Regions from separate parts of the Marinobacterium sp. YM272 genome, predicted to be linked through region 3. Evidence: predicted binding sites of a transcription regulator. Region 3 holds the regulator's gene; each other region holds the start of a gene.

The links. The regulator FNR, encoded in region 3, switches genes on or off when oxygen is low (the NO sensors DNR and NnrR bind a similar motif). The targets are predictions, from matches to a motif close to TTGATNTANATCAA.
Region 1: ACQUQP_RS00065 (cytochrome-c peroxidase) is a predicted target of FNR. The motif match lies at 3,375-3,388, and genes of this name have one in related genera.
Region 2: nifJ (pyruvate:ferredoxin (flavodoxin) oxidoreductase) is a predicted target of FNR. The motif match lies at 6,855-6,868, and genes of this name have one in related genera.

Annotation. Positions count from the first base shown of each region.
Region 1 is NZ_CP194171.1:8,326-18,400, reverse strand. Features, by position in the region: gene ACQUQP_RS00080 (ABC transporter ATP-binding protein) at 1-138, shown strand, start outside; gene ACQUQP_RS00075 (NAD(P)/FAD-dependent oxidoreductase) at 164-1,378, shown strand; gene ACQUQP_RS00070 (hypothetical protein) at 1,550-1,741, shown strand; gene ACQUQP_RS00065 (cytochrome-c peroxidase) at 2,108-3,241, opposite strand; gene ahpF (alkyl hydroperoxide reductase subunit F) at 3,543-5,114, opposite strand; gene ahpC (alkyl hydroperoxide reductase subunit C) at 5,216-5,782, opposite strand; gene pta (phosphate acetyltransferase) at 6,015-8,168, opposite strand; gene ACQUQP_RS00045 (ChaN family lipoprotein) at 8,288-9,148, opposite strand; gene ACQUQP_RS00040 (hypothetical protein) at 9,154-9,486, opposite strand; gene parC (DNA topoisomerase IV subunit A) at 9,713-10,075, shown strand, end outside.
Region 2 is NZ_CP194171.1:4,353,583-4,363,657, reverse strand. Features, by position in the region: gene cyoA (ubiquinol oxidase subunit II) at 1-285, shown strand, start outside; gene cyoB (cytochrome o ubiquinol oxidase subunit I) at 292-2,265, shown strand; gene cyoC (cytochrome o ubiquinol oxidase subunit III) at 2,269-2,886, shown strand; gene cyoD (cytochrome o ubiquinol oxidase subunit IV) at 2,886-3,224, shown strand; gene cyoE (heme o synthase) at 3,232-4,119, shown strand; gene ACQUQP_RS19570 (hypothetical protein) at 4,313-4,894, shown strand; gene ypfH (esterase) at 4,949-5,587, opposite strand; gene ACQUQP_RS19560 (hypothetical protein) at 5,838-6,155, shown strand; gene ACQUQP_RS19555 (CBS domain-containing protein) at 6,224-6,808, shown strand; gene nifJ (pyruvate:ferredoxin (flavodoxin) oxidoreductase) at 6,960-10,075, shown strand, end outside.
Region 3 is NZ_CP194171.1:2,197,607-2,207,681, forward strand. Features, by position in the region: gene ACQUQP_RS09820 (GGDEF domain-containing protein) at 1-821, opposite strand, end outside; gene ACQUQP_RS09825 (cation diffusion facilitator family transporter) at 895-2,058, opposite strand; gene ACQUQP_RS09830 (bile acid:sodium symporter family protein) at 2,582-3,475, shown strand; gene queE (7-carboxy-7-deazaguanine synthase) at 3,520-4,152, opposite strand; gene ACQUQP_RS09840 (recombination-associated protein RdgC) at 4,157-5,074, opposite strand; gene ACQUQP_RS09845 (adenine phosphoribosyltransferase) at 5,171-5,713, opposite strand; gene fnr (fumarate/nitrate reduction transcriptional regulator Fnr) at 5,876-6,649, opposite strand; gene hemN (oxygen-independent coproporphyrinogen III oxidase) at 6,741-8,132, opposite strand; gene ACQUQP_RS09860 (sulfite exporter TauE/SafE family protein) at 8,208-8,876, opposite strand; gene ccoS (cbb3-type cytochrome oxidase assembly protein CcoS) at 8,866-9,087, opposite strand; gene ACQUQP_RS09870 (heavy metal translocating P-type ATPase) at 9,101-10,075, opposite strand, start outside.

The sequences.
Region 1 (10,075 bases), 2.2 Mb from region 3:
TACAACCATTACCGCCACGAAGTGCTCAGCTTCCTTTATGAGAAGCAGCGCAAGGTGGAGGATATCGGTCAGCACCGCAGTCAGAAGGCTGCCGGCGCGAGCCAGGAGGCTGCGGAAAAAAAGCAGGCCCGGGCTTAAGTGACGGATAAGGAAGGATAAGGTCATGAGAAAGCAGGTCGATCTGCTGATCATCGGTAACGGCATGGCGGCTAACCGGCTGCTGCAGGAGTTGTGCAAACAGCCGAACCGGCCCGAGTCGATCCTGGTCATCGGTGAAGAGCCCAGGCCCGCGTACAACCGGGTGCTGCTGTCACCGTTTTTGGCCGGTGAGCTGGGTGCGAGTGACGTGGAGCTTAACGAAATCGACTGGTACGCAGAGCAGGGGATAGAGCTGCTGTGTGGCGATCCGGTCCTGGAGGTGGACCCGGCCACGAGACTTGTCAGAGCGGCGGGCGGAAAGGTGGTTCGGTATCGCCGGCTGGTGTTTGCCACCGGCTCCCGTTCTGCGATGCCGGAGATGCCGGGGATCGAGCTTGACGGTGTGATGGGCTTTCGAACCTGGGCGGATGTGGAGCAGCTGCAGGCCCGGGCCGCCAGAGGCGGGCGCGCGGTCGTAGTCGGTGGCGGTCTGCTGGGGCTGGAAGCCGCTGAGGGCTTGAGAAAGCTGGGCATGCAGACCTGCGTATTGCAGCGTGGTCCCTGGCTGTTGAACCGCCAGCTGGACAGGAGCGCAGCCGGGTTGCTACAGGCAACGCTGGAAGAGCGCGGCCTAAAAATATTAACCGGCGCAGGCATCGAAATGCTGCAGGGAGACCGGGGGCGCGTCAGCCAGGTGATGCTCAAGGATGGTCAGATGCTGGACGCCGACCTGGTGGTGGTCGCTGCTGGCATCACGCCGGAAACTGCTCTGGCCAGGGAGGCAGGTCTTAGCTGTCACCGGGCGATCGCTGTGGATGCGCGGATGCGCACCAGCGATGAGCGGGTGTACGCCCTGGGCGAGTGCTGTGAATTCCAGGGGCAGACCTATGGTCTGGTTGCACCGATCTGGCGCCAGGCTGAGGTGCTGGCGCAGGTATTGAGCGGTCAGGAGCACGAGTATAGCGAGCAGCCCATAGCGACCCAGCTAAAGGTGAGCGGTATCTCACTGTTTTCCTGTGGCGAGATCGATGCCAAGGACGCTCAGGCGATCGAGTACCTGGATCTGGCGCAGCGAGAATATCGTAAACTCTGGCTCAACGAAGGGCGTCTTATCGGTGCCGTACTTTATGGTGATACCCGCTTAGGTCCCGGCTATTTCGATGCCTTGCTGGCGCAGCATAACCTCTCTGGACAGCGCGAATCCCTGCTGTTTGGCATTGAAAACGACAGGGTTGCCTGAGAGCCCGACAGGCAATATCCGGCGGGTCTAATAAAAGCAGCAGGCTGGCTGATAGTTGAATTTATCTAAACTAAGGATGAAGAAAGGATCGTTTTAACTCAGCCAGGTGGCTCCGTATCATAGGCCTCAAGTTAGACATTCAACGAAAGTCGAATCCAAAGAGGTGTCATCATGGCTGAACAAAATCTTACTACTGCTGAAATCGCCCGTCGCAACGGTTGCGAAGATCCGATCGTCCTGGCCCAGATCGAGCGCGCTGAATACATCGCTGAACTGATCCACGGTCTGACCAGCTGGGTTTCTACCAAGGTTTCCCAGGTTGCTCACGAAGTTACCGCGCTGTTCCACCGTCACGCTCACTGACCGGTAGAACAGCCCCTCCCCAGGGCTGGGGACAGAATAATAAAGCCCTTGCTCTTCTTTTCTGCGCGCCTTGACGGCCGCACCGCGTAACACCACTGGCTTCAGTATCTGCTGTATCTCTGCTTTATATCTTAAAAACTGTTATTGCCTTGCACTGAGGACGTTGTCAGGTTGCCGCTGGACGGGCGTGTGACGTTTGAAGGCTAGCGTTTGTATCTATCGTTCTGCTTCCGTGCCTGAATCAATCGGCGTCCTACAATGGTCGCGATGTATGATTTCCCGTAGCAGCAGCGACCTCGCCGCGATCATCCGCGGTGGTTTTGAATAACCGCTTTACCGGGTTCAATCGGCGCGAGGGCGAGCTTCCTACTGCGCTTCGTAACGTTGGTCGGTCAGGGTTTTCATAAAGGCGACCAGGGCATCGACGCGGCGATCATCCAGGGCAGGGGCGTCCTTCAGGATCTCTTCCGACAGGTTGCGGTTCACCTCGGCGTCGTTCCAGGCATTACCGGTTTCCGGGTTGATCGCCCGGGCCGGATTGCGGCTGTTGTAGTGGTCATAAAACAGCACCACGGTACGTAGATCCTCAAAGACGCCGTTATGCATGTAGGGGCCTGTGACCGCCACGTTGCGCAGGGTCGGCACCTTGAATTTGCCGTCACGGGTCGGGTCATCGATGCTGGCGTTGGCCGAAAGACCCAGGTCAGTATCTCGCTCAAGCGCCGGGTTCACCGGTACGCCGATGTTGTGGTAGCTGTAATCGGTGAATGTCTCCCGCTTGTACATCGGCGTCTGGCTGAGCTGATGACACTGGTTGCAGTTGGTGAACTGCTGGGAGAAGAACAGGGTGCGGCCAAGCTCCTCCTCGGCGGTCATCTCGTATTCGCCACGCAGGTAGCGGTCGTATTTCGAATCGAAGGGCGAGAAAAATTCGGTCTGCTCAAACGCCTCGATGCTGTCGCCAAGGGCCTGGTAGGCACGCTCCGTATCGCTCAAAATTGCGGCGTCAAACAGCCTGGCGAAACTCTGCTGATAGTAGGCGTCCTCGCGCAGCCGCTCGATAATCGCTGCCTTGCTGGTCATCCCCATCTCCGCCGGGTTCAGCGGTGGTCCCATGGCCTGATCGGCTAAGGTTGCGGCGCGGCCATCATGAAACTGTCCGCCCTTGTAGCTGCCATCTTCGCTCTGATGGAATTCAGGGGAAAAGGCGGCGTAGCTGGCGGTGGGCGCATTGCGGCCGCCGTGGGAGCTGCCATCGTCGCCAAGCGAGTCAGGGGTGCCCTTGGGATCCACGAATCCGCTGGCAGGATCATGGCAGCTGGCGCAGGACTGGGTGCGGTTTTTTGACAGGTTGACGTCGAAATAGAGCCGCTGACCCAGCTCGGCCAGCGTTTCTGCGCCCTGGGTTTGCGCGGTGCCGCTACCTGACTGGCAGCCGGCGAGCAGTGTACCCAGTAGCACAGTCGCCACCAGTGGAGCTCTGTTGCGATATAACTTCATGAGTCGCCCTCTATACCTGCCAATACGCCTGCCCGGCACGCGCCTGATCGGGATGAATAACCTGACAAAACGTCAAGGTAATTACAAATGATACATATTATCAGTCGCATTACAAAGTGGAAGACGGCCTGGCCTGTTGCAGGTCAAACATTCAGGCCTGGAGTTGATGCGAGCGCCTGAGGTAAAGGGGTGAGCTAAGGGGTGAGGCTGGGGCGTTGGAAAGCGCTGAGCTGTGGATAAAAAGAAGCCCCGGCCTAAAGCCGGGGCGGGTGTGGTGCCGGGATCTCCAAGTCAGCTGGGCTCAGGCAGCTGCCTCGTCCTTCTCCGGTACCGACTCGCGAATCAGGTAGTCGAAGGCACCCAGTGATGCGGTGGCGCCGGCTCCCATGGCGATAATGATCTGTTTGAACGGCACGGTAGTCACATCACCTGCGGCGAAGACGCCCGGCATGGATGTTTCACCCTTGGCACCGATCTCGATCTCGCCAAATTTGGACAGCTCCAGATCGCCCTTGAGCCATTCGCTGTTCGGTACCAGTCCGATCTGGACGAAGATACCGGCCACATCCACGTCGTGGGATTCGCCGCTGGCACGGTCGGTGTAGGTCAGACCGGTGACACGTTCGCCATCGCCGTTCACCTGGGTGGTAGCGGCTTCCTTGATGATCCTGATGTTCGGCATCGATTCCGCCTTGCGCACCAGTACTTCATCTGCGCGCAGGGTGTCGCCGAATTCGAGTACGGTGACATCCTTGACGATACCGGCCAGGTCGATAGCCGCTTCGATACCGGAGTTGCCACCACCGATTACTGCCACGCTCTTACCCTTGAACAGAGGACCGTCACAGTGCGGGCAGTAGGCCACGCCCTTGCCGCTGTACTCTTTCTCACCGGGGACGTTCATCTGTCTCCAGCGGGCACCGGTAGCCAATACTACGGCGCGGCTCTTCAGGGTGGCGCCACTTTCCAGGTCGACCTCAACCTGACCTTCGCGACGTAACTTAGAAGCTTTCTGCTCGGTGATGATATCCACGTCGTAATCGCGGACATGCTCTTCCAGGCTGGCAACCAGCTTGGGGCCTTCGGTGTACTTGGTGGAGATGAAGTTCTCGATCCCCACCGTGTCCATCACCTGGCCACCGAAACGCTCGGCGACGATACCGGTACGGATACCTTTACGCGCAGCGTAGATTGCCGCCGCGGCACCGGCCGGGCCACCACCGACGACCAGCAGGTCGTAGGGTTCTTTCTCGGACAGCTCGGCAGCCTTGCGCTCGGCGGCGCCGTCGTCGACCTTGTTCAGGATCTCCGGCAGGGTCATGCGGCCCTGGCCGAAGGCTTCGCCGTTCAGGAACACACTGGGAACGGCCATGATGTTGCGCTCGCTCACCTCATCCGGGAACACGCCGCCGTCGATCATGGTGTGAGTGATCTTCGGGTTCAGCGTGGCCATCAGGTTCAGCGCCTGAACCACGTCCGGGCAGTTCTGGCAGGAGAGCGAGATGTAGGTCTCGAAGTGCAGCTCCTTGTCCAGTGCCTTGATCTGTTCGATCTGATCTTCAGCCACTTTCGGCGGATAGCCGCCGTTCTGCAGCAGGGCCAGTACCAACGAGGTAAACTCGTGTCCCATCGGGATACCGGCGAAATGAACGCGAGGAGTCACACCCTCGGGGGATACCGCCATGCTCGGTTTGCGAGCGGCGTTGCCCTCTTCGTTCAGGGAAATTTTGTCAGACAGAGGGGCGATCTCCTGCGCCAGTTCGCGCAGCTCTTTGCCCTTGGCTGAGTCGTCTGCAGACAGGGTTATCTCAATCGGAGTAACCAGCGCCTGCAGATAGGAAGTCAGTTGCTGTTTCAGGTTTGCATCCAACATGAGCCTGTCCTGCATTGGTGATTTAAAAAATCTTGAAGGGCGGGCTGCGCCCGGGTACTTGAAACGCAAATACCTCGGGGCAGCCTTGTGTGGAACCGGTCTTAGATCTTGCCGACCAGGTCCAGAGACGGTGCCAGAGTAGCTTCGCCTTCTTTCCACTTCGCCGGGCAAACTTCACCCGGGTGGGAAGCAACGTACTGAGCCGCTTTGATCTTGCGGATCAGGCTTTCAGCTTCACGGCCGATGCCTTCAGCGGTTACTTCAGCCGCCTGGATGATGCCTTCCGGATCGACGATGAAGGTAGCGCGGTCTGCCAGACCCTGGCCTTCACGCAGTACGTCGAAGTTGGTGGTAACAGTCCAGTTCGGATCGCCGATCATGGTGTACTTGATCTTGCCGATGGTTTCGGAAGCGTCGTGCCATGCTTTGTGGACGAAGTGAGTGTCGGTGGAAACAGAGTAAACTTCGACGCCCAGCTTCTGCAGCTCTTCGTAGTGGTCAGCAACGTCGCCCAGTTCGGTCGGGCAAACGAAGGTGAAGTCAGCCGGGTAGAAGAAGAATACGGACCACTGGCCTTTCAGGTCAGCGTCAGAAACTTCGATGAATTCGCCGTTTTTGAATGCAGTAGCGGTGAACGGCTTGATCGGGGTGTTGATTGGCTGAGCCATGTCTAATCTCCTTTAGGTTTGTCAGTAGCGTTTCGACAGGATCTAGAATAGGTTTCTCAGTTGGATATGAGAAATTGATTATTCCAAGGTTGTTGATAGCTATCCTTAATCGGCGACCCTGGTTGCTGGACTTGGTCGCTGGGGATTATCTCGGTGGGATTAGACTTCGAAAGATTCAACCCCAGTTCCTGCAATCTATAACTCCTTCAACCCTGAGATTCGTTGAGGTTCGTCAAGCAGATCCCTGTTGCCCGCCAGCCGCAGCCTGTATCGCCGTGAGCGCGATGGTGAAAACGATATCCTCCACCAGTGCGCCCCGGGACAGGTCATTAACCGGTTTGCGCATGCCCTGCAGCATCGGGCCGATACTGATTACGTCGGCACTGCGCTGCACCGCCTTGTAGGTGGTGTTGCCGGTATTCAGGTCGGGGAAGATGAATACGGTGGCACGACCTGCTACGGGGCTGTCCGGGGCTTTGCTACGGGCAACGCTTTCCATGATGGCCGCGTCATATTGCAGGGGGCCGTCAATCAACAGGTCGGGACGCTTCTGCTGTGCTAGGGCGGTGGCCTTGCGCACCTTGTCCACATCGGCGCCCTGGCCGGACTGGCCGGTGCTGTAACTGATCATCGCCACCCGAGGCGGTATGCCGAAGGCGGCGGCAGAGTCGGCGCTCTGGATGGCGATATCGGCCAGCTGCTCGGCGTTGGGGTCGGGGTTGATGGCACAGTCACCGTAAACCAGTACCTGATCCGGCAGCAGCATAAAGAAGACCGACGAGACCAGGCTGGTGTTGGCGGCGGTGCGGATCAGCTGCAGCGGTGGGCGGATGGTGTTGGCCGTGGTGTGAACGGCACCGCTTACCAGGCCATCTACTTCGTCCGCTTCCAGCATCAGTGTGCCGAGCATCACGTTGTCCTGCAGCTCGTCCCGGGACTGAAGCTCCGTCATCCCCTTGCTGGCTCTGAGTTGCATCAGCCGAGGTACATAGTGCTCGCGGGTCTGCTCGGGATCGATTATCTGCACCCCCTCGGGCAGATGTATGCCCTGATTCTGGGCCAGTTCCGCGATCTCCTGTGGATCGCCGAGCAGAATTGAGCGTGCGATGCCGCGTTGAGCGCAGATCGCCGCGGCTCGGATCGTTCTGGGCTCGTTACCTTCCGGCAGGACGATGCAGCGGTTGGCTGCGCGGGCTCTCAGCGTCAGCTGGTAGCGGAAAGCGGCGGGGGAGAGATGCACCTCGCTGCTGCAGGTGCGCAGCGAGGCAAGCCAGTCGCGGTCCAGGTGAGCGGCGGTGAACTCCTTGACCCGTTTGATCCGCTCGCGATCATCGACGGGGATCTCCAGCGAGAAGCGGGGGATGTTGAGCACCGTCTGCCAGCTGTCGCTATCCACACACACCAGTGGCAGACCGGATTCCAGTCCTTTGGCACATAGCTTCATTATCTGCTCTGAGGGGCGAAAACCGCCGGTCAGGACCAGCCCGGCCAGCTCGACACCGTTACCCGCAGCCAGGCAGGCGGCGAGGATAATATCCTCGCGATCGCCCGGCGTGAGGATCAGAGAGCCCGGGCGCAGGTGGCTGGCGGCGTTGCTCAGGGTCTGGGCGCAGAGAGTGATATTGCTGACCCGGCGGGTGGTGATCTCGCCGGTGTTCAAGATGCTGGCACCGAGGTATTCGGTGATATCGCAGAGGCGAGGTGCCACCATGGCCGCGTCCCAGGGGATGCCGCCAAGTACGCGAAAACCCGGGTTGAACAGGCTGGCCCCGGTCTGCAGCTCGGCCAGGGTAAAACTGCGCGTCTGGGTTTCGTCCATGGCCAGGTCGGGCCTGGGATTGCCTTCCCGGTCCAGCGGCGCGTCCAGCTTGTTGAGAATGCAGCCGAGTACTTTCGGGTTGCCGATGCCGCCATAGAGGCGGGCAACGATATCGATATGGTCCTGGGTGGCTTCTACCGAATCCAGACCTGGCGAGGCGACCAGCACCACGTCCGCATCCAGTGCCTTGGCGACCTCACGGTTGACGGTGTTGGCGTAGGGCTGGGTCTGGGTGGAGACCAGCCCTTCGATGACCACCACGTCCGGTATCTCGCCGTAGCAGGTCTGAAACCGCTCGATGATCTGCTCCAGCAGCTGGTCCTGCTGGCCGGTGCTGATCAGATGCTCCGCCTCACGCATGGGAATCGGGTCGGCGATGGCGAAGGCGCTGGTGGAGCGCAGGATCGCCACGCTGTGATCGGTGCTGTCGCCGTTGCGGGTCTGGGCAATTGGCTTGAAGAAACCGACGCGGATCCCCTGCTGTTCAAGCGCGTGGACCAGCCCGAGCGCGGTGGTGGTGAGACCGCTGCCGAGTCCAGCCGGCGCGATCATAATGCTGTGTGGCATAGCCTGACGTCCCCTGTTTGGAAGTGACGACGATAGATTGTGCGATGCACAAAATATACGCCGCCCTGTCCGGTGATGGGAACCCCGGGCGACTGCGCTGGATCAGCTGTTGGCGCAGATCACTGCTCTTTTTTGAGCCCGGCGCAGTAGTCGGGGTTTTCCCTGGCAGGGGTGAAGAGTATCAGGTCCACTGTTGCAAAATTGCCAAAGGTCTCGGGCTGGTAGCTTTGTGCCCGCTCGCTCTCCTCAACCGCCTGCAACATCAGCGTGAAGGAGGGCGTGCTATCCAGCCAGCGCGGTACGCCCAGATCCTTGCGCGCATGGATGCTGCCGGTCAGCAGTATGCCGGTGCGACCGGCAAGGGTGTTGTGCCTCAGTACGCGGGCGATGCTCTGGTCCCGTGCCAGCTGTACCTGGCGCATGGGGTCGAGCTGGGAGCGTGGCAGCTGGCCGCAGTGGCTTTCGTATAGAAGATCGCGCATAAAATCGGCGTGGGCCGGCTCCAGCTCGCCATCCGGGGCTTTGTCACGATAGACCCGGCTCATCGATTCCCGGTTGATATCGGCGGCCAGAACCCCCTGGCTCCATTTGAATGCGGCTTCCACCGGCGCCTGGTAAAGAGACCAGGGCCAGCCATCCTGCCAGTCGAGTGCCTCGATGGTCGGGGCGTCGCCTGAGCTGAAGACCCGGTCGAATGTCGCCTGCCGGTCCGTGGACGCCATCTCCAGGGCCACATAGCCAAGGCGCTGCTGCTCGCCGAGTGTTGTGATCAGCTCCTGCTGAATACGATGATGGTCCGGGTTGTCGTGCTGCTCGCCGATCAGCAGCCAGCCAGGGGCTGGCAACGCGGCATGAAAGTCGGACCAGTCGATAAAGCGTTGCTGGCCCGGCGACCAGAGTTTGCCCACCAGCGGATTATCCGCGGCACTGGCCGGTAACATGAGTAGCAGCAGAAAGAGCGTGGTGGCGGTTCTGAGCATTGCGGTCAGTCTCCATGCGATGAACTGGATTTTACATCCAGATAGTCGCGATGGATCACCGCCTCCAGTGCGTTGGTGGCTGCCACCAGCTCGTCGAAGGTCTCGCGGTGGTTTTTCAGCTGTTTGATCTGCTCCTGGCTGGGTCCACCCTCGTTGCCGGAACTGGCAATATCGAGCAGCTCGCGCACATAGCTGGCGCGGGCGTGGGCCACCATGCTCAACAGGGGCTTGAGGTCTTCCAGGGACAGCTCGGGGAATTGCGGATTGATGATCTCGCGGTTGATCTCGCGGCGGTAATTTTCCAGCTCCAGCAGCAGGCGGTTGTTATTCACAGGCATGGCGAATCTCCATGATCACGGGGGTATTGTGAGCAGTCTCCGGCTCCGTGTGCTTATGGCAGATTAGTCTGAAACCGCGCAAAAGCGTTAGCGAATCAGAGTCTTGTTCTGATCTGGCTTGTTCCGATCTGGCGAGCGCCGGGATGACGCTTTGACAGGTAGATGGCATACTCGCGACGTCCGCTGCAGGCAGCGGAGTTTCGTTTTGCGTGAACAGGAAGCCCGAATGAGTGTAGAGACCACCGTGGAAAATGGCACCGAGAAACTCTCGTTGCGTGACTTTACCGAGAAGGCTTATCTCGACTATTCAATGTATGTGATCCTGGACCGGGCGTTGCCGCATATCGGCGACGGCATGAAGCCGGTACAGCGACGTATTGTCTACGCCATGTCGGAACTGGGCCTCAAGGCCACGGCCAAGTACAAGAAGTCGGCGCGAACCGTCGGTGATGTACTGGGTAAGTTCCACCCCCACGGTGACTCCGCCTGTTACGAGGCGATGGTGCTGATGGCGCAGCCGTTCAGCTACCGTTATCCACTGGTCGATGGCCAGGGCAACTGGGGCTCCCAGGATGATCCCAAGTCGTTC
Region 2 (10,075 bases), 2.2 Mb from region 3:
CTGGACAGCGAAGCCGATTTTGATGCCTGGGTTGCCCAGGTACGCAGTGGCAGCGAGCCGCTGAATCAGGCGCGTTACGAGCTGCTGGCCGAGCGTTCCATCAACCATCCGGTAGAGACCTTCTCCGATGTGGAGCCGGGCCTCTTTACCAGCATTCTGCAGCAGTACATGACGATGCCTTCCGAGGGTGAAGAGGGCATGCACGGCATGGAAATGCATGAAGAAGAGGCCATGAGTGGCCACGAAAGCGCCCAGGGTGCCGTTCAGCACCTGGCGCAGGAGTAAGCAAGTATGTTCGGAAAACTCTCTCTGGACGCCATTCCCTACCACGAGCCGATTATCGTTATCACGCTCGCGGTAGTAGGCCTCGTTGGCCTGTTTGTGGCGGCGTCCGTTACCAAAATGGGTAAATGGGGTTACCTCTGGCGCGAATGGCTGACTTCCGTCGACCACAAACGCCTGGGTGTCATGTACATCATCCTGGCGCTGGTGATGCTGATTCGCGGCTTTGCCGATGCGGTGATGATGCGTACCCAGCTGGCTGTCGCCACCGGCGGTTCGGAAGGCTATCTGCCGCCGGAACATTACGACCAGATCTTCACCGCTCACGGTGTGATCATGATCATCTTCATGGCGATGCCGATGATGATCGGTCTGATGAACATCGTGCTGCCGCTGCAGATCGGTGCGCGCGACGTGGCCTTCCCGTTCCTCAACAACCTGAGCTTCTGGCTCGCGGTTGGCGGTGCTGTACTGATCAACATCTCCCTGGGTGTGGGTGAGTTCGCCAAGACCGGCTGGGTGGCTTACCCGCCGCTGTCGGAGCTCTCCTACAGTCCCGGCGTCGGTGTCGATTACTACATCTGGGCACTACAGATATCGGGGCTCGGGACGCTGTTAACCGGCGTCAACTTCCTGGTGACCGTGTTCAAGATGCGCGCACCGGGCATGAAGCTGATGGATATGCCGATCTTCACCTGGGCCTGCACCTGGGCGAACATCCTGATCGTTGCATCCTTCCCGATCCTGACCGCCGTACTGGCGATGCTGACTCTGGACCGTTACCTGGATTTCCACTTCTTCACTAACGAAGGTGGTGGTAACCCGATGATGTATATCAACCTGTTCTGGGCCTGGGGTCACCCCGAGGTATACATCCTGATTCTGCCGGCGTTCGGTATCTTCTCCGAGGTGATCTCCACCTTCACCGGCAAGCGTCTGTTCGGCTACAAGTCCATGGTCTGGGCGAGCGGTGCGATCTCTATCCTGGGCTTCATCGTCTGGCTGCACCACTTCTTCACCATGGGCTCCAGCGCCAACGTCAACGCCTTCTTCGGCGTGGCGACCATGATCATCTCCGTGCCCACCGGTGTGAAACTGTTCAACTGGCTGTTCACCATGTATCGCGGCCGCCTGCGTTTCGCGGTACCGGTGCTCTGGACCCTCGGCTTCATGGTGACCTTCACCATCGGTGGTATGACCGGCGTACTGCTGGCGGTACCGGGTGCGGACTTCGTGCTGCACAACAGCCTGTTCCTGATCGCGCACTTCCACAACACCATCATCGGTGGTGCGGTGTTCGGTTACCTGGCCGGTTTCGCGTTCTGGTTCCCGAAAGCGACCGGTTTCCACCTCAACGAACGTCTCGGCAAGGCGGCCTTCTGGTTCTGGCAGATCGGTTTCTACGTCGCGTTCATGCCGCTGTACGTACTGGGCTTCATGGGTATGACCCGTCGTCTGAACCACACCGACAACCCGCTGTGGGAGCCCTGGCTCTACCTGGCGGCCTTTGGTGCGGCTCTGATCCTGGTCGGTGTTGTCTGCCAGCTGGTACAGCTCTGCGTCAGCATCCGCGATCGCGAGCAGAACAAGGCCGGTGGCGACCCCTGGAATGGTCACACCCTGGAGTGGTCCACCACCTCACCGCCGCCGTTCTACAACTTCGCCTCTACGCCGCACGTTGAGGGTATCGATGCCCACACCACGGCTAAAGAGAAGGGTTATGCCGGCTGGCGTCCCGAGAAGTTCGCGCCGATCCACATGCCGCGCAACACCTCTGCAGGCATCCTGATGGCCGGATTCCTGACCCTGATGGGCTTTGCATTGATCTGGCATATCTGGTGGTTGGCAGGTGCAAGCTTCGTGGCAACCATCGTTACGCTGCTGGTACGCGCCTACGACAACGATACCGACTATTACGTCCAGCCGGACGAGATTGAGCGGATCGAAGGCAAGGCCGGCGCCAAGTTGGCGGAGCAGGTATAAATCATGACGACACAAGTAACTTATCCCGCAAACACCTATCCGGTGCCCGAAGATGAGCACCACGATCCGGGCGAGAATACTCTGTTCGGTTTCTGGCTCTACTTGATGACGGACTGCCTGCTGTTCGCGTCTGTCTTCGCTACCTGGGGTGTGCTCTACTTCGCCACCGATGGTGGTCCGGGACCGAAGGATCTGTTTGAGCTGGACTACGTGGCGATCGAAACCGCCGCGCTGCTGGTCTCCAGTATCACTTACGGCTTCGCGATGATCTCGGCCCACGCCGGTCGTAAGGGCGGCGCCCTGTTCTGGCTGGCGGTGACCTTTGTCTGCGGTGCGGTGTTCATCGGTATGGAGGTCAACGAGTTTCATCACCTGATCGCTGAGGGCGCAGGCCCGCAGCGCAGCGCATTCCTGACCGCGTTCTTCTCGCTGGTCGGCATGCACGGTCTGCACGTCACTGCAGGTCTGCTGTGGATGATCGTGATGATGATCGAAGTCTCCAAGCGCGGTCTGGGTGGTAAAACCCTGACCCGCCTGGGCTGCCTGAGCATGTTCTGGCACTTCCTGGATGTGGTCTGGATCTGCGTGTTCACCAGCGTTTACCTGATGGGGGTTCTGTAATGGCACATTCCTCTCATGACTCTCACAGCGGCTCTCACAGCACGTATCACGGTACGGTGAAGGGCTACCTGACAGGTTTCGTACTGTCGATCATCCTGACGGCGATCCCGTTCTGGATGGTAATGGAAAGCGACTTCACGACCAGCGTGAAATTCTGGACTATCAGCATCCTGGCGGTGGTACAGATCATCGTTCACCTGAAGTACTTCCTGCACCTGGACTTCACGCACGAAGGCAAGCCGAACACCCTGGCTTTCCTGTTCAGTGCGCTGATTATCGTGCTGGTGGTTGGTCTGTCGCTGTGGATCATCTACGAATCCAACGCGATGATGATGTGAGCGTCGTATGCTGAAGCTTAAACGTTACCTACTCGTGGCCAAGCCGGGGATTATCTTCGGCAACCTGGTGGCGACCGGCGGGGGCTTCCTGCTGGCGTCCCAGGGCCAGGTCGACTGGCTGCTGCTGGCGATAACCGTACTCGGGATATCGCTGGTGGTTGCCTCCGGCTGTGCGGTGAACAACTGCATCGACAGGGATATCGATCGCCGCATGAAGCGCACCCGCAACCGTGTCACCGTCACCGGGGAAATCTCGGTGACGGCGGCGCTGGCGCATGGTTTTGTGCTTGGTGTGGCGGGCTTCTCGCTGCTGGCCTGGCAGACCAATGCCGTCACCGTTTTCTTTGCCGCCTTTGGCTATGTCATCTACGTCGGCGCTTACAGCCTGTGGATGAAGCGCAAGTCGGTCTACGGAACTCTGGTCGGCAGTCTGTCCGGCGCGGTACCGCCGGTGGTGGGTTACTGCGCCGTCAGCGGTCAGTTCGATGCCCAGGCAGGGATTCTGCTGCTGATGTTCTGCCTCTGGCAGATGCCGCACTCCTATGCGATCGCCATCTATCGCTACCGTGACTACGAAGCGGCCGGGATTCCGGTACTGCCGGTGGTCAGCGGTGTGATGAAGACCAAACGCCATATCGCGCTGTATATCCTGGCTTTCCTGCCGGCGGCGCTGGCGCTGGTGATCGGCGGTCACGTCGGTATGGCCTACCTGGCGGTAGCGGCGGTGACCAGTATCTGGTGGCTGGTGCTGGCGCTGCGGGGCTATCGCGTCGGCATCGACGAGACTCGCTGGGCACGGCAGGTGTTTGCGTTCTCCATCGTCACCATCACCGCGTTAAGTATTGCCATGGCCGTGGACGTGCACCAGCCGGTTACGTCCCTCGCCATGCTGTGACGGGGTTTGGAAGGGCCATGGCAGGCAAGTTCATGTCAGGCTCTTAGACCGGCTTTCGGCTTTTCCGAAACCCTTTTTTCACCGGCCCTCGGGTCGGTTTTTTGCGTCTGGTGGAATGTAATCCAGGTGCTGCTGTCTTAACCTCCACGCCGCGTATAGACTCCTCGTTCGCCCGATAGCCAAGGATTGAACCATGCAGACACCGAGCAAACTATTGAATCAGGTCCTGGCAGCGCTTCTGCTGCTGATGCTGTCTTCCGTGACACTGGCCGAACTGGCGCCGGTACGTATCGAGGCATACATCGACAGTCTGACGGATGTCCGCGAACTGGGTGATCAGCTTAAGGCCGAGGGTAAAGAAGCGTTTCTGGCAGGCAAGATCATGCCGGGAGCAGGGGAGCGTTTTGATCCTCACCAGCGCGCGGTGTCGGTACTCAAACGTGACGAACCCGGCTATTACGCCGAGCTTGGCAAGCGGGTGGTTCCAAGAGGTTTTACCAGCGCAGAATCCTGGGCGCGGACCGGTGATCAGGTGGTTCTGGCCTATGGCGCTGCCAAGGTCGCGGCGGAAAGTCCGCAGATGCTGGCGCTGGCTGCCCAGAGCGGGCCTGAGCAGGAGCTGCTGATGCAGGCGCTGCCGCCAAAGCAGCGGGAACAGTTCAAACAGGCGCTGGTGATCGCCAGAGCGCTGGCGCAGGTACCGGCCGCTGACCGGGAGGCGGTCACGCCCTATGTGGGTCAGCTGGATCAGATATTCAACCAGTACCGGCAGTAAGCCCCTTTGACCCGGGCCGCTGAGCGTCAAGCCTGGCCCGGGTTAGCCTCGGCATTAGGCCTCGAGTGTTTCGCCCAGTCGCTGGACTGCGGTTTCCAGCAGCAGCGGGCTGATCTCATGGCCCACATTCTTCTCCGTATCCAGGGAAACCCGGGCACCCAGAGATTCCAGCCGTTCGCAGGCCTGTCGGGCTAACTCCACAGGGATCACCTCGTCCGCCTCACCATGCAGCAGGTGGATCACCGTGTGCTGCGGCGCGCTGTCCGGCAGGCTGGCGTAGCGGCCCGAGAAGCCGAGTATCTGGCCGGCCAGTCCATCGCGCACCTTGATCGCTTCCAGTGACATGATGGTGCCCTGGGAGAAGCCGACCAGCACGGTGTTTGCGGAGTCGATGCCGTAGCGCTGCTGCAGTGCCTCCACCATGGCGATAAAGTCGGGCAGCACCCTGGCGACCCGTGCCGGACGTTCGTCATTGGTCATATTGCTCAGAGAGAACCATTGCCGGCCCCCGAAGCCGCCGTCAAAAGGTTCAAAACCATCGACCACACAACAGATGGCGCTTGGAAAGGCTGCATTCAGGGCCTGCCCCAACGGCGCCAGGTTTTCTTTATTGGCGCCCACGCCGTGAGCCAGGATAAACAGATAACGGGCTTCACCCCGGGCAGGGATTTCGATCATCTCGGGCAGGGTCATGCGGCAAATTTCTCCAGAGGCAGGTTAAGTGGAAAGCGGCTGGCAGGAGGGTATGGCTGCCAGCTTCGAAACAGAATATCCGTAGTTAAACATAAGGTTAATCAAACTGCGTATGGACTGGCGGTTTAGACTAAACGGTGTCTTGAATTTATTGGCTGGATAGCGAAACACTATTTGACTCAGGTCAATAAAGGTCTAATCTGAATCATGCAGGCCAAATCCCTCTGGCCGTGGTTCGCAGGTGTTTCGTATGCAATCCCAGAGTCGTCTTTTACCCCTCATCACACCGCTGCTCTTCGCATTGGTGGTGATGCTTGTCGCGTTGTCGGCAGAGGCCGGGGTTAATGAAGATCGTGGCGTTGCATCCCCCGCCATCATCGTCGATAGCTGCATCACCGACCCTGCACTTGGACAGCTGGGTGATAGCGATCACAACCCGGCAATGCCTGCCTCGCCGCTCCCTGCGGTATCAAACGGTCAGTTGCTGGAAACGCCGGTCGGCCGGGCATATCCCCCCTCGGAATTTAGTCTTCTGCCGCGCTCGCGTGCACCTCCTGTAGTTTTCTGATTTCAGCCTGAGCTTGTAAATCTGTTGTGTTTTTTACTACTGCGCCCACGCGCAGGGAGGAGTATCTCATGGACCGTTATTCTGAACTGAAAACTGTCAGCCTGAGCGATTACCAGTCTGTTGTTGAATCTGAAGATGTTGAACGCTTTGATCTGGACAGTCCGGCACGTCTGGTCGTTACCGATTTTCTCTATCACAAGCCGCTGGTGCTGAACCCCGATGTCGGGGTGGATGATGCGATTGCCGCCATGCGTCGTGCCCATGTGCGCTCGGTGCTGATCGCCAACGGTGAGTTCCGCGGTATCGTTACGGTGGCCGACCTGGAAAGTCGCAAGGTGCTGAGCCTGGCGACCAGCTCTGGCCAGTCGCGCAGCGATCTGGCGATCAGCGATCTGATGATCCCCAAGGCGAAACTCAAAGGGGTACCGATCAATGTGATCGAAACCGCCAGCATCGGCGCCCTGCTGCAGACACTGAAGAACGAAGGCCAGCAGCATATGCTGGTGGTCGATCCGGAGAATCAGCGTATCCGCGGTATCATCTCCGCCAGCGATATCGCCCGTCGTCTGCATGTGTCGGTGGAGATCAACCACCGTGCCACCAGCTTCCGTGAACTGGTCGAGGTGATCTCTTCCGGTCGCGACGTGGGCTGATCCTACACGACTTGTCTATCCTGAATCTGACGTAGACCTGCAATTGTTGGTCTGCGTCAGTACCTTGCCGGCGCTCAGCTGAGATACTCAGGTTGAGGCCGGCAGGCAAGAGCCCGGTAACGGCCGTCGCAGGATAGAAGGAGAAGTCGGCATGGCACCCGAATACCGGATGATGGATGGCAATGAGGCCGCCGCCACCATCGCCCATCAGCTCAACGACGTAATCGCGATTTACCCTATCACCCCCGCCTCACCCATGGGGGAACTCTGTGATGCCTGGAGTGCATCGGGAAAGACCAATCTCTGGGGCGCCGTCCCCGATGTGATTGAACTGCAGAGTGAGGCCGGTGCCGCTGGTGCCGTTCACGGCTCCCTGCAGGCGGGCGCCAAAACCTGCACCTTTACGGCCTCCCAGGGACTGCTGCTGAAAATCCCCAACATGTTCAAGATCGCCGGTGAGCTGACGCCCACGGTGTTCCATGTGGCGGCGCGTTCGGTGGCGACCCATGCGCTGTCGATCTTCTGCGATCACTCCGACGTGATGGCCACCCGCAGTACCGGTTTTGCCCTTCTTTCCGCCAACACCGCCCAGGAAGCGATGGATTTCGCCTGTATCGCCGAGATGGCCACGTTGGAAGGGCGGGTGCCGGTGCTGCATTTCTTCGATGGCTTCCGCACCAGTCATGAGGTCAGCAAGGTCGAGTTGATCAGCAGCGAACAGTTGCGCGAACTGGTGCCACCGCATCTTGTACAGGCTTGCCGGGACCGCGGCATGTCGCCCAACCGACCCGGCGTTCGCGGTACCTCGCAGAACCCGGACGTGTTCTTCCAGTCCCGCGAGGCGATCAACCCCTTTTATGCCGCCTTCCCCGATATCGTGCAGTCCGCCATGGATCGCTTTGCTGCAGTAACCGGGCGCCAGTATCGGACGTTCGAATATGAGGGTGACCCGGAGGCGGAGCGGGTGGTGGTGCTGATGGGCTCCGGCGCTGAAACCGCCGCCGAGACGGTGGCGGATCTGAACGGTAAGGGGGAAAAGGTTGGCGTATTGAAAGTGCGCCTGTTCCGTCCCTTCGACAGTAAGCGGCTGGTGGCGGCCCTGCCAAAAACCGTAGCTTCCATCGCCGTGCTCGATCGCACCAAGGAGCCGGGTTCCGACGGTGAACCGCTGTACAAGGATGTGGCCACCGCCCTGTTCCAGGCATATAACGCCGGCCAGCTTGAAAATGGCCTGCCGCGAATCGCCGGCGGTCGCTTCGGGCTCGGCTCCAAGGAGTTCACCCCGGCCATGGTCAAGGCGGTATTCGATGGCCTGAGCAGCGGACAGCTCGGTCCCCAGTTCAGCGTCGGTATCGACGATGATGTCAGCCAGCTGAGCCTGGCCTGGGATCCGGATTATCGCACCGGTGCGGCGGAGAACTGGACCCAGGCGGTGTTCTACGGCCTGGGTGCCGACGGCACCGTCAGTGCCAACAAGAACAGTATCAAGATTATCGGAGCCGAGGCAGGGCGCTACGCCCAGGGGCATTTTGTCTATGACTCGAAAAAGTCAGGCGCGGTGACGGTGTCGCATCTGCGTTTTGGCCCGAAACCTATTCGTGCCGCCTACGAGATCCAGCCGGGGCAGGCGGATTTTGTCGCCTGCCATCAGCCGCAGTTTCTCGATCGCTACCCAATGCTTGATCTGGCCCGCGAAGGCGCCAGGGTTCTGATCAACACACCGCTGAGCGGCGATAGCTTCTGGCAATCGCTGCCGGGGCCGGTGCAGCGGGCGATGCAGCAGAAGCGGCTCAAGGTCTATCTGATCGATGCCTACTCGGTGGCACAGGAGGCGGGCCTCGGTAAGCGCATCAACACCATTATGCAGACCTGCTTTTTCGCCTTGGCAGGGGTGTTAACGAAAGAGGAGGCGATCAAACGCATCAAGGCAGCGGTGGAGAAAAGCTATGGCCGACGCAGCCGCAGCATCGCCGATATGAATATCAGCGCCATCGATAATGCGCTTTCGCATCTGGCGGAGTTCAGCGTACCGGACAGCAATGCCGGGCAGATACCGATGCGGGTGCTGGAGATACCCGGTGAGGATCCTTTCCTGCACCAGGTCACCAGCGAACTGATCGCCGGGCGGGGGGATGGCCTGCCGGTATCGAAACTGCCGCTGGATGGTGGCTGGCCCTCCGGCACGGCGCAGTATGAAAAGCGCGATCTGGCGCTGAATATTCCCCACTGGGAACCGGATCTGTGCACCCACTGCGGCAAGTGTGTGCTGGTCTGTCCGCACAGCGTTATCCGTTCCAAGGCGTTTGATGCCAGGTTGTTGGAAGGGGCGCCGGAGAGTTTCCAGGCGGTGCCGATCAAGGGGGCCAAGGATTTTCCGCCGGATACAATGATCAGCTACCAGCTCTCGCCGGAGGACTGCACCGGCTGCACGCTCTGCGTGGAAATCTGCCCGATAGCCGACAAGAGCAACGCCAGCCGCAAGGCGATCAATATGGTGCCCAAGGAGCAAAGGGTCGACGAGGAAAAGGCCAATTGGGCCTTCTTTAAACAGCTGCCGGAGTTTGACCGCACCCAGGTAAAAGAGACCACGCTCAAGGGGGCCATGCTATACCAGCCGCTGTTTGAGTTCAGTGGCGCCTGTTCCGGCTGCGGTGAGACTCCCTATGTGCGGCTGCTGAGCCAGCTCTACGGCGACCATATGCTGGTGGCCAACGCCACCGGCTGTTCATCGATCTACGGCGGTAACCTGCCCACCACGCCCTGGAGCTATAACGCCGAAGGCCGCGGGCCCGCCTGGAACAACTCCCTGTTTGAGGATAACGCCGAGTTTGGCCTGGGTATGCGTGCCGCCCTGGATGCCCAGCAGGCCTATGCCCGGGCACTGCTGGAAAGCCTTGCAGGCAAGCTGGATGGCACCTTTATCAGTGAACTGATGAACGCGGATGAAAGCAATGAGACGGGGCTTGCCGACCAGCGCCAACGGATCGACAGGCTGAAGGAACAGCTGACGCCGATCGATGATCCGGTGGCACGTTCGCTGGAAGCGGTGGCCGACAAGCTGGCGCGCCACAGCGTCTGGATCGTCGGCGGCGATGGCTGGGCCTACGATATCGGCTATGGCGGGCTCGATCATGTGCTGGCCTCGGGCCGCAACGTCAATATTCTGGTGCTCGATACCGAGGTCTACTCCAACACCGGTGGCCAGACCTCCAAGGCAACACCGCGGGCGGCGGTGGCCAAGTTCTCCGCCGGCGGCAAACCGGGGCC
Region 3 (10,075 bases):
CGGGCACTGTCCAGAGCGCTGCCCGGGGCCAGGATGGCAAACTCCTCGCCGCCGTAGCGCACCGGGATAAGGGGTTCCGCGCACTCATCGTTCAACAGGCGGCCGACGTACTGAAGTACCTTGTCACCCATGAGGTGGCCGTAGGTGTCGTTGAACTGCTTGAAATGGTCCACGTCGATAAGAATCAGGGCGAAGCCAGCGGGCAGCTGGAGTTCGATCAACTGATTCAGCTCGGTATCGAATACGCGCCGGTTATACAGGCCGGTCAATACGTCCACACGTGCATCCTGACGTGTTTTGGTCAGTTCCTCCCTGAGCTTTTCAATTTCCTGCTGAGCGGCATCTATCTGCTGCTGGAACCGCGCTGTGGACTGGTTGATCGCTGCGGTGTTGCTCGCCAGGTTGTCGATGATCGATTCCAGCGGCAGGGAAGACCCGGGTGCCTTTCTTGACTCCTGCAGCGCATCGAGACTTTCGCGCAGCACATTGGCGTAGTTGTCGGTATGTTCCGCCGCCTCATGGGCCTGGCTGTGCAGGTTGCCGGTTAGCCGCAACAACCCGGCCAGCGCTTCGTTGTTAGCGGAGCCTTCGCCGTCGAGCAGGTGATCGGCGAACAGCTTTTCGCTGAGCAGGTTGGGGCAGGTGCCGTAGGTAGTCAGGGCCGAATCCAGGGCGGCATTCAGTGCCGGGATCCGGTTGGATACATAGGTGTACCAGAGGGCGTAGTTCAGAGGATTGGGGGGGACATTGTTGCGCACCATCAACGGCAGTGCTTGACGCAGGTAACCGGTTGCCTGGCTCGGTGTTTCGTTATATTTCATTGCGAGTTATGTCCTCCCACTCAACAACCTGTCATGCGGAAACGTCGGTCCGGTAGCGCCTTGCCCGGCAGGATCAGGCGGGTAGCCAGACCTTCAGATTGCGGAACCAATGCAGCGACGCAAGTTGCTCGTCCAGCTGTTTCTCCAGATCGGTGGCCCTGATTTCGCACTTGCTTAACAGGGTCTGCAGCTCCGGTGAGGCGCGCAGGTCGAGATCGATATACTCCGGATGGTAATAGAGAATCAGTTCGTAATCCGGGTTGTCGCCGGTGATGCGGCTGATCGCGGCATCCAGGTGATGTTCAATTTCGGCCCGGGGCGGCATCACCGGCAGACTGTCTTCGGGATAGACCTGGTCGTCATAGGTGTCGATGTGAAAGATCACATGGCCGATATGGTCGAAGCGTTCCTTCAGTTTAAGGACCGCCACATCACCGATATAGTGGCCTTCGGCGGCGCTCAGGTGAGGCTGTACCTGGAGATGCATCTCCAGCTGGCTCTGACTGCCCATCTGGCGGCTTTTGAAACTGTGGACGCTCTCCACACCCTCGACGGATAAAATCGTTTCTCTGAGCTCTTTGACGCGCTCTTCCGGAAGCGCCGTGTCGACCAGTTCAGATACGCTGCGGGCGATCAGTTCCCAGCCGATCTTGCCGATCATCAGGGCGACCAGCACGGCGGCGAGACCGTCCAGCCACCAGATGCCGAGCATGGAGCCGGCCACCGCAACCAGGACCACGATCGACGATAGGGCATCGCTGCGGCTGTGCCAGGCGTTGGCAATGATGAGATCCGACTTGAGTGCTTTGCCCACCTTGAGCGTATAGCGGAAGATCCACTCCTTGCCGGCGATTGAAATGGCCGCGGCTATCAGGGCCGGCCAGGCGGGTGTAGGTGGCTGGGTATCGGCGAACAGTCTCATAATGCTGTCGTAGGCGATCAAAACGCCGACCAGGGCGAGAATGACGCCAAGCACCACGGTACCGATGGTTTCGAAGCGTCCGTGACCCCAGGGGTGGTTGCGGTCGGGGGCCTGGTGAGACAGCCGCAGTACGATAATCACCATCACATCGGTAAACAGGTCGGAGAGGGAGTGCAGGCCGTCGGCCACGAGTGCCGCCGAGTTGCTGAAAATGCCGATTACTATCTTGATGATGCCAAGTGCCAGATCGAGTACGGAGCCGATCAGAGTGACTTTTTCGGCGGCTTTTCGGCGTTGGTCCAACTGTTCCTGCATCAACAAGTTCCCTGTAAATGGTTAGCCCGCAATACTACCCCGGTTTGGTGAGCGGGACCAGTTGTCGGGCGCTCCTGCTGTGCCAGGAAAAATTAACAGGCGAAGTCTTGATTTGCGGCAAGATCTGATGTCGTAAATGTTACAAAAAGGCAGTGAGGATAAAATCCCCGGTCAAACCGGTTAAAATCTTCATTGCAGGGGTTTGACTTTATCTAACTATTTGATTTTTAATTAAATTAAACAGCTGGTTAAAAAATGATCAATTTGTATGAAGCGAAGGAATCCCGGGTGGTCGGAGACGATTTTGTGGCAGTTTTCACAGTCTTATCCACAACAGATGTGAGTAGTGCCGGCTAGCCCCCATGGTTACTGAATTGTGCGTTTTTTGTTAACAGCTGTTTACAGCCAGGTAACACCTCCGGGACAGAGTTGATTCCGAAAGGAGACGCATAGACGTTGGACGCGATACCCTTTGCCGTTATCCTTTTCTTGGTTTTTTCACCTGCCAATCGGAAGTCAGTTCATGGATGTCGCTTTTCTAAGTAAACTGCTGCTGCCCTCGGCTCTTTTCTTGATGATGCTCGGTATCGGTATCACCTTGCAGCGCAGCGATCTTGAACGCCTGGTAAGTCAGGACCGGAAGGCGCTGCTGGTTGGATTGGCCGGACAGCTGTTGCTGCTGCCGGCGGTGGGAGTGGGTGTCTGCCTGCTGTTCGGGCTGCCGCCCCTGGTTGCCGCCGCGCTGATGATCGTCACGCTGGCGCCAGGTGGTGTCACCTCCAATATGATTACGCTGGTAGCCCGGGGTGATACGGCGCTCTCGGTCGGTTTGACCGCTGTCGGCAGTTTGATTGCCCCCTTTACGTTGCCTTTGTTGACTGGAGCCGTGCTGGTTTACACCGGTGCTGGTGTGCGCCTCGCCGATTTTCCGCTACTCCCCGCCATCATCAAGCTGGCAATAGTTACCCTGCTGCCGGTGATGCTCGGAATCTGGCTCAGAAGCCGTTTTCCTCGCCGCTGCGAGAGACTTTACCCCTGGGTTAAAGCGGTCGCCGTGTTCGGTTTTCTGGCGATGGTGGCGGTGGTTGTACTTGCCAATCATCAGCGCCTGCCGGGCCTTCTTCAGGCGTATGCCGGCGTGATGCTCGTGCTTGCTCTGGCGGCGATGCTTTCAGGCGCCCTGTTGGCGAAACTCTTCTCGCTTGGCCCTGCGGTACAGCTGACGTTGGCGGTGGAGGTGGGGATTCAGAATGCGGGCACCGCCCTGATGGTGACGGGCGCTCTGTTATCGAGCCCCGAGATGTCGGCGGTGGTGTTGATCTACGGGCTGGTAATGCAGCTGCCAGCGGCCCTGATCATGCTTGCCCGCAATCTGCCGGGCAGCAGTGCCCGTTTGGCAGAAGGTCAGCAAAGCTAGGCACCAGGCGGTGGTATTCCGGTATGGCCGAGGCTAAAACCGCCCTAGTCGATACCCAGGTACTTGTGGGTTTGCAGGCTCAGGCGCCATTGTGGATGGGCGAGGCAATAATCGACGCAGCGGCCGGTGTTGGCGCTCTGTAACGGACCGTCCATCGGCTGCAGGAAAAAGTGCGTGAAATCGAACTCCTCGAAGCGCTCCGGCGGTGCCAGAGACTGAGGATAAACCAGTTTCAGTTCGTCGCCCGCGGTGACCACAATGTCCGTGCCGGCTTTCGGACTGACGCAGATCCAGTCGATCCCGCCCGGAAGAGGGCGGGTACCGTTGGTCTCTATGGCGATTTCGAAGCCGAGCCGGTGCAGTTCGTCGAGCAGCGGAGTATCGAGCTGTAAGGCCGGTTCTCCGCCGGTACAGACCACATAGGGCTTGCCCTGTCCAAGGTCTGGCCAAAGACTGGCAATGGTTGCCGCCAGCGAGGCGGCATCGCTGAACTTTCCGCCTCCCTGGCCGCCGGTGCCGACAAAATCGGTATCGCAGAAATCACAGATCGCATCGGCGCGATCCTTCTCCCGCCCACTCCACAGGTTGCAGCCGGCAAAACGGCAGAATACCGCCGGCCGGCCCGCCTGGGCGCCTTCACCCTGCAGGGTGTAGAACATCTCGTAGACTGTGTACATCGTCCTAGCGCTCCAGCTCGCCGCCAAAAGCCGCGAGGACCTGCGGGAACAGCCGGGTGAATTCGAGGCCAAGCTGGGTGACATCGGCGTCCAGGGAGGCAAGCTCCTCTTCCGGGGCCTGTTCTTCAAGCTGGTCGCGGTACTCATCGGTCAGTCGCAGCCGGTGCAGGGTCAGGTCCGAGTGCAGTACCGTGCGTAGCTGCTGCTCCCAGCAGAGTGCCAGCTTGCTGACCTCCATGCCGCCCTCGATATGGGCGCGGATCTCGTTACTGGTCAGTTCCTGCCCCTTGATTTTGATCACCCCGGATTCGTCCGCGAGGGTATCTTTCAGCTCGCACTCCTGCTCGAGTTCGAAGCCGTTCGGCAGGGCTGGTTCGCCCATCACCCAGCCGGACAGGGTGGCGCCGGGGGACTGCTGTACCTCGGGAAGGCGCACGCGCAGGGAGCCAAGCGCTTCCCGCAGTTCGCTGAGCAGTTGTTCGGCTTTATTGATCGACGAGGCGTCGACGACAATCCAGCCGTGCTCGGCGGAAACCAGGGCGTGGGTGGGGCGACGCCGGGTGAATGCGCGGGGCAGAAGCTCGAAGGTGACTTCATCCTTGAGGCTCGCGCGCTCCTTGCGATAGACCTTGCGATCCTCCTCCTGCTCGATCTGCTCCACCTTTTCGTTCAGCGCGTCGCGCACCACGGTACCCGGGAGGATACGCTCCTCCTGCTGCAGGCAGATCAGCAGATAACCGTTGCTGGCGAAGACCGGGCCTTCGGTCAGTCCCGAGGTGGGCGAAGTCCAGCCGGTGCGTTTCTGCTCGTGGCGGTTGCAGGGGGTGAAGGGCTTGGCGAGAAGGGCCTGCTCCAGTTTATCGGCATCAAAGTCGGTATCGGGGGTGAAACGGTACCAGACGGCATTTTTGAACCAGAGCATTGCGCCTCCTGTCAGGGTCCAGTTGGATTGCAGCGGATTAAGCGAAGGCGCGCATTATTGAGTGGCACTGGCTCAGATGCAAGGGGAGAGCCTGTATCAGGCGCCCTCGTACGCGATCAGCGAATACACCGGCACTCCGGTTTCCTGAATGCGTGAAGACCCCTGCAGGTCCGGCAGGTCGATCAGCGCGGCGGCTTCAATCACCTCGGCCCCCAGGTTCTTGATCAGTGTGCAGGCGGCAAGGATGGTGCCCCCGGTGGCGATCAGGTCATCAAACAGCAGTACTCTGTCGCCGGCGGTGACGGAGTCAGACTGCATCTCCACGGCGGAGGTGCCATATTCCAGTTCATATTCCTGATGGATGGTGTCGCCGGGCAGTTTGCCTTTCTTGCGTACCAGAACCAGCGGCAGGTTCAGCTGGTGGGCGAGAATCGAGCCAAACAGAAATCCGCGGGCGTCGATACAGGCGATATGAGTCAGGTCTGAGTTCAGGTAACGATGAATGAACGCATCGGTCACCATTCTCAGTGCCAGTGGGTCCTTGAAAATCGGTGTGATATCCCTGAACAGGACACCGGGCTCAGGCCAGTCCGGCAGCGAGCGAATAACGGATTTGACGTAAAACTCGTCGTAGGACATCGGGAAGGGCTCCTTGGCTCCAAGGCTTGCTGTTGATCTAACTCAATGTGCAGAAGCGGGTGAGGGTGTTTAATGGTCGGCGTTGGGTTACACATTGAGATGGCTACTTCATTGTGCAACTGTACTGGCGCTTATCCCCGCGGATAAGCGCCTTTTTTATGTCTAACCCCTTTGGGTGCTGCTGTCGGACTCTGCAAACGGGTTGCATTCGCCCGCCAGGTCGTAGAGTTCGGACAGGTTGTTCAGCTCGATCTCCTTGCCGTCTACCTGGATCAGCGACATCGCCTGGAACCGGGTAAAGATACGGCTGACCGTTTCCACCGCCAGGCCCAGATAGTTGCCGATCTCATTACGGGACATCGACAGGCGGAACTGGGTCGCGGAGTAGCCGCGGGCGCGGAAGCGGGTGGACAGCTTGATCAGGAAGGTAGCGACACGCTGCTCGGCGTTTTTCTTCGACAGCAGCATCATCATCTGCTGGTCGTCGCGCAGCTCCTTGCTCATGGTACGCAGCATCTGGCGACGCAGTTCCGGCATCTGCCCGGCCAGGTCATCGAGCCGCTCGAACGGAATTTCGCAGACCGTGGTGGTTTCCAGCACCTTGGCGGAAACCGGATAGGTGACACCGTCAACGCCGCTCATACCGACCAGCTCACCGGGGAAGTAAAAGCCGGTGATCTGCTCTTCGCCTTCATTGGTCAGGGTGTAACTTTTGATGGTTCCGGCGCGTACGGCATAAACGGTTGTAAAGGCGTCGCCCTGATGAAACAGGTGCTCACCTTTCTTGATCGGTCGGCTTTTCTCGATGATGTTATCGAGTCGTTCGATCTCGGTCATGTTCAGCGAAACTGGCAGGCACAGCGAGCTCAGACTGCAGGTGTTGCAGTGAACCTGCTGGAGACTGCGCAGTTTACCTTCACATTTATGGTCACCCATGGGGCTGTCCCTTTCTCTAGGTGGGTTTGATCACTATCAAGCGGCTACCCAGGCATTATGTAACATTTGGCGCGCGCCTTGAAGTAACCACTTAAATGATCCTGGAATAGCGGCGTGTGGCTGTTTCAGGCGGGATGTAGGCGTCAAACGCCATACAGATGCGACGAATCAGCAGCCGGCCGGCATCGGTCACGCGGATTTGATGGCTGTCGAGTGATACCAGACCGTCGTCGGCAAACTGCGCCAGGCTGTCCAGCTCTTTATGAAAATAGTGGCGGAAATCGATAGCGAATTCTGCCTCGATGCGCTGCATATCAAGCTCGAAATGGCAGATCAACCGGGTGATCACGGCGCGACGGATATGGTCGTCCGCGCTGAGCTTGACGCCCCGGCGCACGGCGTGGCCCCGGTCTGCCACGGCCTGACCATAGGCGCTGATCTCGTGCTCGTTCTGGTAGTACACATCGCCGATCTGACTGATGGCGGATACGCCCATGGCGACCAGGTCACAGTCGGAATGAGTGGTGTAGCCCTGAAAGTTGCGGTGCAGTTGGCCGTTGGCCTGTGCCAGCGCGAGCTCATCGTCCGGCTTGGCGAAATGGTCCATGCCAATATAAACATACCCGGCCGCCAGCAATCGCTCGATGGTACTTTGCAGAATATGCAGCTTGGTTTCGGGGCTCGGCAGATCTTCGGCTTTAATATGGCGCTGGGGGCGGAAACGATCCGGCAGATGCGCATAGTTGAATACCGACAGCCGGTCCGGTGACATCTCGATGACCGCATCGAGGGTGGCATTGAAACCATCCAGCGTCTGGTGGGGAAGGCCGTAGATCAGGTCCATGTTGATCGACTTGAATCCCAGTGCTCGGGAGGTGTCGAGCACCCGCTGTGTCTGTTCGGTGGGCTGGATGCGGTTGACCGCTGCCTGCACTTTTGGATCCAGATCCTGTACGCCCAGGCTGATGCGGTTGAAACCGATCTCGCGCAGCACTTCGAGGCTGGTGTCCTGCGCTTCGCGCGGGTCGACCTCGATCGAGTAGTCACCCTGGTCGTCATCACGCAGATTGAAGTTGTGGCGCAACGCAGCCATCAGGTCGCGCATCTGCTGATCCGAGATAAACGTCGGTGTGCCGCCGCCCCAGTGCAGCTGGTTTACCTGACGCTCGCCGCTGTACCAGCTGGCAAGCTGTTCCATCTCTTTGTAGACGGTGTCGAGATAGGGCTGGGCCTTGTCACGACGTCGGGTGATCACCTTGTTGCAGGCGCAGTAATAACAGACATGCTCGCAGAAAGGGATGTGCACGTAGAGGGACAGCGGACTGTTCGTATCGGTACTGGTGCGTGCGCACTCTATCAGATCATCGGCGGATAGCTCGGGATCGAACTGAAGCGCTGTCGGGTAGGAGGTATACCGGGGCCCGGACAGGTCGTAGCGGCGAATGAGATCGAGATCCCACTGGATGCGGTTATTGGTGCTCACTTCTGGTCAATCCTCGTTAAACCTTGTCGCGGGGCGCAAGTATAACAGTCCGATCTGTGTATCGCTTGACCGACGTCAATGGCCGGTCAGAGCGGAAATGGGAAGTGTGTAAACGCCGAAGAGTATAATCAGCACCCCTGCGCCTCTGCGCACGCCCTGGCGTTGCATCAGCGATCGGACCTGCTGGGCCAGCAGGCCGGTGGTCAGCATTGCCGGCAGCGTGCCGAGACCGAAACCGATCATCAGCAGGGCGCTGTCATACCAGTGCCCCGCCGCTGACGACCAGATCAGTGTCGAATACACCAGGCCGCAGGGCAGCCAGCCCCAGAGAGTCCCCAGAAGCAGGGCGCGCGGCAGGGTGTCAGCCGGGAGCAGTTTGGCGGCGAGAGGACGAAGATAGCGCCAAAGCAGGCCGCCGGCGCGCTCCAGCCGTGTCAGTAGCTGCCACCACTGTGCCACGTACAGTCCCATCAGTATCAGCAACACAGCGGCCAGCGTGCGCAGAATAATACCCGTACTGCCACCGCTGATCTGGTAGCCGAGCAGACCGATCAGCGCCCCGGCAACCGCGTAGCTGGTGATGCGGCCGATGTTGTAGGCGATGATCAGGGGGATGCCGCGGCGTGAATCTCCCTGGCTCAGGCTGACACTGGCCGCGATGCCGCCGCACATACCGACGCAGTGGGTTGCGCCAAGCAGGCCGATCATCAGTGCGATGGAAAACTGTAGAGGTTCAGGCGCCATTTTTATCTTTGACGCTGCCTGTGTCGCCCTGGTTTTTCTCTTCACGCTTTACATCACCGGGAATCAACTCCTCGTCATCGTCGTAGAGGATGCTGTGGGCCGGTGATTCCAGGTCGTCAAACTGACCTGTATTGACACTCCAGAAAAATGCCCAGATCGCGATTGACGCAAGAATGATCGCTATGGGTATCAGCAGATAGATGATGCTCATATAGGGCTCCGGATTAGCGTTTTGGCTTTCTGGGGGCGCGGCTGAGTCTCAGCGCATTGCCAACCACCACCAGTGAGCTGGCCGACATGCCGATTGCGGCCATATAAGGAGGAATATAACCGGTGGCGGCCAGCGGCAGGGCCAGCAGGTTGTAACAGGCCGCCCAGGCCAGATTTTCACGAATGATGGCGCGGGTTTTTCTGGCCAGGCGCACGGCGTCGCCCAGTCTCAGCAGGTCGTTGGCGATCAGTACCGCGTCGGCGTTGGTTTTGGCCAGATCTGTAGCGCCAGCCATGGCAACGGAGGCGCGGGCGCCGGCCAGTGCCGGGATATCGTTGATGCCATCACCGACCATGATCACCTCGGCGCCCTGGGCGTTCAACTGGTTCAGAAACGCCAGTTTGTCCTCCGGTTTGACGCCCTTTTCAAGACGGCCAATACCGAGTCTCTGGGCCACTGCGTCGGCGGCGCTGGAGCTGTCACCGGTCAGCATGACGCTCTCGAGTCCAAGCTGTTTCAACTCATCGACGATCTGCCGAGCCTCGGGACGAATCTGGTCATCGAGCAGGAACCAGCCCAATGGCCCGGTTTCATCGCAAAGCAGCAGCCACAGACCCTGTTGGTCAGGCTGGGACGGCGCGGGAACGCCCGTTATCTGTGCTGCAAACTCGGGTTTACCTATACGGTAGCGGTTACCGGCAATCTGTCCTTCAAGCCCCTGGCCGAGGTGGTTTTTGACCTCGTCCGCCTGTTCGGCGGCGAAAGGGGCAAAAGCGCGGGCGATGGGGTGTTCTGATGCAGATTCGAGTGCGGCAGCGAGCTGGCGCAGCTCTTTTTCCCCCGCGCTCCCGAGAGGGTGAACGGCCTGGATCTGCAGATTTCCCTCGGTCAGGGTGCCGGTCTTATCGAAGACTACGTGGGTCGCCGTTGCAAAGCTTTCCAGCACGTGTCCCCGGCTGATCAGAAGCCCGCTGGCGCGCAGTGTGCC